Regions from separate parts of the Micromonospora sp. LOL_013 genome, predicted to be linked through region 1. Evidence: riboswitches for the same ligand, from Rfam matches in the RefSeq annotation. Region 1 holds a riboswitch; the other holds the start of a gene.

Region 1 (3,580 bases):
TCGTAGCAGCCGGCGATCGAGGCGATCGTCGCGGTCGGCGCGATCGCGACCAGCAGCGAGTTCCGCAGACCGTGCGCGGCGATCGTCGACCGCAGCCGGGCCCACCGCTCGGGCTGGCCGACCTCGGCACCCCACAGGTCCGGGTGCAGCTCGCCCCGGGCGGCCCGGGTCTCGGCGTACGCCGGATGCGGGCCGAACCGTTCGGCCAGCCCGGCGGAGGTCTCCAGCGCGGTCAGGAAGACCTCCTCCTGGACGCGGGTGGACAACTCCCGGGCCGGCGCCGAGTCGAACGGCAGCCGCAGCGTGAAGAACGCGTCCTGCAGGCCCATCAGCCCCAGCCCTACCGGCCGCCAGCGCGGGTTCGACGCCGCCGCCTGCGCCGCCGGGTAGTAGTTGATGTCGATCACCCGGTCGAGGAACACCACAGCGGTACGGACCGTGGCGCGCAGCCTGTCCCAGTCGACGCCGTCGGCAGTGACGTGCGCGCCGAGGTTGATCGACCCGAGGTTGCACACGGCGGTCTCGTCGTCGCTGTTGACCTCCAGGATCTCGGTGCACAGATTGGACAGGTGGATCGTGTTGCCCGGCTCACCGGTCTGGTTGGACAACCGGTTCGCGGCGTCCTTGAACGTCATCCACCCGTTGCCGGTCTGCGCCAGGGTGCGCATCATCCGCCCGTACAGGTCGCGGGCCTTGACCGTCCGGACCGCCTTCTTCTCCGCCGCCCGGTACGCCTCGTCGAACGCCTCGCCGAACAGGTCGGGCAGCTCCGGTGCGTCGGACGGGTCGATCAGCGACCAGTCGGCGTCCGCCTCGACCCGGCGCATGAACTCGTCCGGGATCCAGTTGGCCAGGTTCAGGTTGTGGGTACGCCGGGCGTCCTCACCGGTATTGTCCCGCAGCTCCAGGAACTCCTCGACGTCCGGATGCCACGGCTCCAGGTAGACGCAGGCGGCGCCCTTGCGGCGGCCACCCTGGTTGACCGCCGCGACCCCGGCGTCGAGCGTCTTGAGGAACGGCACGATGCCGTTCGACCTGCCGTTGGTGCCCCGGATCAGCGCGCCCCGGCCACGGATCCGCGACCAGGAGATGCCGATCCCGCCGGAGAACTTCGACAGCTTCGCCACCTGGTGGTAGCGCTCGTAGATGGAGTCGAGCTCGTCGCGCGGCGAGTCGACCAGGAAGCACGACGACATCTGGGTGTGCCGGGTGCCCGAGTTGAACAGGGTCGGTGAGCTGGGCAGATAGGCCAGGCTGGAGATCAGCCGGTAGAAGTCGACCGCCTCGGCCGGCGTCTGGGACAGCCCGCATGCCACCCGCAGCAGCCAGTACTGTGGCGTCTCCACCACCAGCCGGGTCTGCGGATGCCGCAGCAGGTAGCGGTCGGCCACCGTACGCAGCCCGAAGTACTCGAAGCGCAGGTCGCCGTCGCCGTCGCCGTCGACGGCGTCGTCGAGTTTGCGGGCGTTGCGGGCCACGAACGCGGCGGTGTCGTCGCCGATCAGCCCTAGGCCGTGGGCGTAGCGGATGGACTGGCTGAAGCTGGCCACCTGCTGGCCGCGGACCTCCTTGTCCACGTAGGCGGCGAGCAGCCGGGCCGCCAGTTTCGAGTACTGCGGCTCCTCGCCGATCAGCTCCGCCGCCGTCTGGATGGACAGTTTGTCCAGCTCGGCGGTTGTCGCCCCGTCGTACAGTCCGCTGATCGTCCGGGTCGCCACCCGCAGCGGGTCGACCTCGGCCAGGTCGGCGACCCAGTGTTCGACCGCCTTGACGATCTTGTTGACGTCCACCGGTTCGGTGTCGCCGTTGCGCTTGCGTACCTGCATCGGTTCCCCTTGTCGTGCCTGTCCACCGGTCGACGGACACACGGGGAGGACGCCACCGGTCGCCCACCTGGCGGTCTGCTCCGCCGGTGTGGACCGGTCGTCGGCGTCGGCCGTCCCGCGCGGCCTTCGACCACCGCACGCGACGCGTGCGGCACGCTGGCAGGTCTTCGGACTCGTGGGCGTCGTGCTTGTACCTACTGGCCGTCGCTTCCCGGACCCGCCGCGGGTCCAGTGCTTGGTGACGGCGGTCGTTCCCACTCACCGCTGCGGGGCAGTCCCGGACTCACACCGGGTTCCCTCTTGCCTCGACCACCACCGAGGGGCGGCCGAACCAGCTGCGGGGTACACCATATATGGGAGCAAGCTAGAAGACGCAACACCAGATACTGTGTTCGGCGTGTCGCGGCGTCGGGTCGCACCGGGTACGCGGAGGAGGAACCGTCGGGTGAGAAGCGTGCTATGGGGCCTGTCCGGGGCGGTGCTCGGCACCCTCCTCGTCGGGGTACTAGCGACGGCTGCGGGAGGTGAACCGGTCAGCGATCCGCTGTCGCCAGACCTCGTAACTCGGCAGCGCACCGTCCGGTGACAGATCGGTCTCCGATCGTTCAGCGATGTCGGCCGCCTGTTCGACGCTGGTGCCGCACAGCACGGCCACCGCCGTCCGCGTGTGCGCGTTGACCAGCCCTGCCCGGTCGCGAGCCAGCGCGGCGAAAGCCGCGCCCTGAGCCAGGAAGGAGCGATGCTCGCCGCTGAGTTGCCACAGCCGACGCAGCGCCGGCTCACTCACCCCGCCGGTGTAGGTCGCCGCGTAACCGACGCCGCTGACCAGATCGTCGTGACGGTCGGCCGGGAACCGCCCGACGGTCGCGATCACCCGATCGACGTCGGCACCCTCCACGAACCACATCGCCCGGCCGGTGCCTTGGTCAAGCGCGCGATCCAGGTAGTGCCGGAAGTCTCCGTGCGGCCATCCCGCCACGTCGGCCCGGTACTGCTGGCGAACATGCCTGATCGGGTCGAGGGTCGCCCGGTGAAAGCCGAGGCCATCGACTGCCAGCCAGTGCAGCACCGGGTCGGCGGGCAACACCGACCGCCACCGGAACCGGGGCAGCCGGCCTATCGCCCGCCCGACCCCGAAGTAGATCAGGAAGCGATGTGCCGCGCCGCGTCCAGTCAGCAGTCGGCCCACCCGACGGGTCCGGGTCGGGGCCACCGCGTCGAGCATCGCGTACGCCGCCGCGGCCCCCTCGTACGCGAAGCTTTTGAAGTCCCGCGCGGTGCGGTCCAACCGAACCTCCAGCTCGCCGACGCTGGTCGAGTCCAGGGCCGCGTCGAAGCCGGCCTGTACCGTGCGGTCCACCATCTCGAAGACGCTTCGGGTAGTGGTGTCAGCCAGGCCAGTTCCACGACGGACGGCCACCGTCCCGTCCGGGGTGAGGGTCAGCAGTCGGCGGCGCAGTGATCGCCATGAGCACGGCATGTTACGACTCCAGGATGTTCGATCTGGTAGCGATGTACCCATCGTCTGGAACCGGGTGCCGCCGATCTTCTCCGACTTTGCGAACGCCGCGGTTCGCTGGCTATCGGGTCGGCGACGGCCGCCAGCCCGGCAGCGAGACGGTGTCAGCCAGCGCCCGCAGCACGTAGGGCATGGCCACCCGCTGAAAATCGACGTCCGGCGCGTGCTGGCGCACCCGACCTTCCAAAACGAGAAGCGCCAAGATCGGATAGACGAACTGGACATCTGCGTAGAG
Region 2 (3,580 bases), on a different contig from region 1:
CACGGTCATTCGCTGCCGGGCTGCCATCGACCCGGAGGCGTCGACCACGAACAGAATCAGGTTCGCCTCCTGGCCGACGTAGCGGGCCTGGCGCAGGTCGGCGGGGGTGATCTGGCGGGCACCCCGGGATGCGGCGGCGCGCACCGTGGCTGGTAGATGCACCGTCGACGGCCGTCCAGTCAATGATCCGGCACCGACCACCCGGCCCCGGTCGGCGTGGGCCGCCGAACGTCGGCCGGGCGTCGCGCCCGCACCGAGCCCGGGTAGCCGCAGTGTCCGGGGCCGGTACGCGGGCCCGGCCGCCGCCGGAGCCGGACCGCCCGGCGGTACGCCGTCCGGCTGCTCGGCACCGCCCGCCGGCCCGCTGTCGTCCAGCGTCGCTGGCTCGGGCGACGGGCCGCCCTCCGGTGGTGGCGGACCCTGCGACGGGCCGCCCTCCGGTGGTGGCGGACCCTGCGGCGGCGGAGGATCGGGATCGTCGTCGCCGCACTCGTCACGCAACACCTCGTCGAGGCGCTGCTCGTCGGCACCGGGCGGGTCGAGCGGGTCACGGCGCCGCCGGTGCGGCAGCGCCAGCCGGGCTGTCTCGGCGACCTCGGCGGCGGTGACCGCCGGTTGGCCCCGCCAGGCGGCCAGCGCGACGGCGGCGCGGGCCATCACGATGTCGGCCCGCATACCGTCCACCTGGTACGCCAGGCAGATCCGGGCGATCCGGTCGATCTCGGCATCGGGCAGCGTGACCGCGGGCAGGGCCGCCCGCGCATCGCGTACCCGCAGTGCGAGCTGGTTGTCGGCGGACCGCCAGCGGTCCGCGAACGCCACCGGGTCGGTCTCGTACGCGAGCCGACGGCGCACCACCTCGGCCCGGTCGGCCACCTCGGAAGGTGCGGCCACCGACACCATCAGCCCGAAGCGGTCCAGCAACTGTGGACGCGGCTCGCCCTCCTCCGGGTTCATCGTGCCGACCAGCAGGAACCGGGCGGCGTGACTGACCGACACCCCGTCGCGTTCGACGTGGGCCCGGCCCATCGCCGCTGCGTCCAGCAGCAGGTCCACCAGATGGTCCGGCAACAGGTTGACCTCGTCGACGTAGAGCAGGCCCCGGTGCGCGGCGGCGAGCAGCCCCGGATCGTACGCCTTCACGCCGGCGCTGAGTACCCGCTGGATGTCGAGGGTGCCGACCACCCGGTCCTCAGTGGCGCCGACCGGCAATTCGACCAGAGCGGCCGGGCCGCGGCGTGCGGTCACCGGCGCGGTGTGCGGCCCGTCGGGGCAGGTCTGGTCCGGGGCTGCCGGATCGCAGCCGAACCGGCAGCCGAGCACCCGGTCGACCTCCGGTAGCAGCCCGGCCAGCGCGCGGACGATCGTCGACTTTGCGGTGCCCTTCTCACCCCGGATGAGCACGCCGCCGATGCCGGGGTGCACTGCGGCGAGCAGCAGGGCCTGCCGCAGGTCGGGCAGGCCGACGACGGCGGTGAACGGGTACGGCGTCATGGCAGGGGCCGACAGGTGTGCATGGTGAATCCCTCCCGCGGGTGTCCACGCCCGCGTACCGGTGGACCAGCGAGCGGCCGGAGTCTCCTGGCTGCCGGATCGACGTCGCGTCCCGAGCCTTCCCGCCGTTGGGGCAGTGGCTGTCTCAGGGGGACGCGACTCACCGGTCACAGTGGCGGGACCGCCCCGGATTCGCACCGGGTTCCTCCGCGCCGCTCGTGCCGGTCATGCTCCCCCACCGGCGGTCCACCGTCAATGTGGCGCCGGTCCCGGTGTCGGCCAGAGCCGCAGCCATTGCCCGAGCGGTCACCACGGCGGTACGCTGCGCAGGCCACGGTGTTCGGGAAGCCGGTGTGATTCCGGCGTGGTCCTCGCCACTGTGACCGGGAAGTGTCCGTTCCACCACGCCACTGGGCCGACGACGGTCCGGGAAGGCGGGACGGCCGCGACGATCCGGGAGCCAGGAGACCGGCCGTGGCATGCACCGCATCGCCACGAGGCATGGACGAGAGGATTTCCTGGCATGACTGCACCTTCTGTCGGCGGCGAGGTCACCACCACCGCCATCCGCGTACCGCTCGCCGGTTGGTTACTGGCCGCCGTCGCGGCGGTCGTCATCTACCTGGTCGCGCAGGACAACGGGCTGGTGCTGGCCGGTACCGCCGAGTTCGTGCACGAGTTCACCCACGACGGCCGGCACGCCCTCGGCGTACCGTGCCACTGAGCGGCGGCCGGCTCCGATGAGCACCTACCCGTTCGGCGCGGTGCTGGGCCGCGGCCTGCTCGCCGGTGCGGCCGCCGGCGTGGCAGGCGCGGTGGCGGCCCTGCTGATCGTCGAACCGCAGATCGAGTCGGCGCTGGTCGTCGAGGAGGCCCGCGCTGCGACCGGGACGGCCGGACACAGCCACGACGAGGAGTTGGTCGGTCGGGCCATGCAGGTCCTCGGCGGGCTGGTCGCCACCGTCGCGGTGGCGCTGTGCCTGGCGTTGATCGTCGCCGTGGTCTACGCGGCGACCCGGCACCTGCTGCCCGGCCACGACGACTTCCGCCGGGTGGGGCTGCTCGCCGGGCTCGGCTTCGTCGTGGTGGCGCTGCTACCGGCGATCCGCTTCCCGGCCAACCCGCCGGGCGTCGGCGATCCGGACACCGTCAACCAGCGCACCGGACAGTACCTGTCGTTCATCATCGCCGCAGCCGCCGTGACCTGGCTGGCGCTGCTGACCCACCGGCGGCTGACCGGCTGGGCGCGGCCGGCACCCTACCGGACGGTGGTCGCGGCGGCGCTGGCCATCGTCGGGTACGCCCTGCTGCTGGCGCTCTGGCCAGCCACCGGAGTCGACGTGCCCACCGACATCCCGGCGACGCTGCTGTGGGAATTCCGACTCGCCTCGCTGGCGCAGCTCGCCACCATGTGGACGGTCCTCGGGGTGGTGTTCGGACTGCTGCTCACCCCGGCCCGGACCGGTGGTCGGCGGTCCACGCTCGCCGACGTCGCGTGACGGCTGACGACGGCGCGGCAGGCCCGGAGCCCGGGCGCCTCGTCCGGGTGACCGTATGCCGAGGCTGCTGTTGCGGCACCCGCCGCAAACACCCGGACGTCGACCACGACCGGCAGCTCGACGAACTGCGTGCCGCCTCGCCGGTACGGGTGTCGGACTGCCTCAACGCCTGTGACCGGTCCAACGTGGTAATCGTGCAGCCGGCAGTGTTGGCCCACCGGCTGGGCGCTCGTCCGGTGTGGCTCGGCGGGGTGCTCGACGAGACGTCACTGTCAAGTGTCGTCAAGTGGATCGCGGCCGGCGGGCCGGGCCTAGCCGCACCGCCGGACCGGCTCGCCGGGCTGCGGTTCGCCGCCCCCCGCTGGGGAAAGTCCGTCCCGACGTCCTGACCGCCGTGATGCGCGGTGTTCCGCCCCGACGACACAGACCGGCCTTCGTCTACCGCTCCCAGCCGGTGCCGTACCACCCGGCCGACGCCTCGCCGATACGGATCGTGTTTCCGGGCGCTTCCGCCCGTAGCCGCCGCAGCCCAGCGTCAACGACGGCGCGATCGCGTTGTACATGTCACCGATCGCGCCCTGCGAGGC

What was found. A riboswitch is a leader RNA that binds a small molecule or an ion and turns the genes downstream of it on or off. The one in region 1 is predicted to bind cobalamin.
Region 2: another riboswitch for cobalamin. It lies ahead of ACFHWS_RS13490 (VWA domain-containing protein); the one in region 1 lies ahead of ACFHWS_RS27330 (ribonucleoside-diphosphate reductase subunit alpha).

Annotation. Positions count from the first base shown of each region.
Region 1 covers NZ_JBHMIQ010000060.1:12,016-15,595, forward strand. Annotated here, with positions in the region: gene ACFHWS_RS27330 (ribonucleoside-diphosphate reductase subunit alpha) at 1-1,826, opposite strand, end outside; cobalamin riboswitch at 1,967-2,177, opposite strand; gene ACFHWS_RS27335 (DUF1702 family protein) at 2,332-3,348, opposite strand; gene ACFHWS_RS27340 (ABC1 kinase family protein) at 3,407-3,580, opposite strand, start outside.
Region 2 covers NZ_JBHMIQ010000017.1:68,259-71,838, reverse strand. Annotated here, with positions in the region: gene ACFHWS_RS13490 (VWA domain-containing protein) at 1-1,494, opposite strand, end outside; cobalamin riboswitch at 1,575-1,702, opposite strand; cobalamin riboswitch at 1,812-1,986, shown strand; gene ACFHWS_RS13485 (CbtB domain-containing protein) at 2,018-2,218, shown strand; gene ACFHWS_RS13480 (CbtA family protein) at 2,235-2,993, shown strand; gene ACFHWS_RS13475 (hypothetical protein) at 3,041-3,382, shown strand; gene ACFHWS_RS13470 (hypothetical protein) at 3,558-3,580, opposite strand, start outside.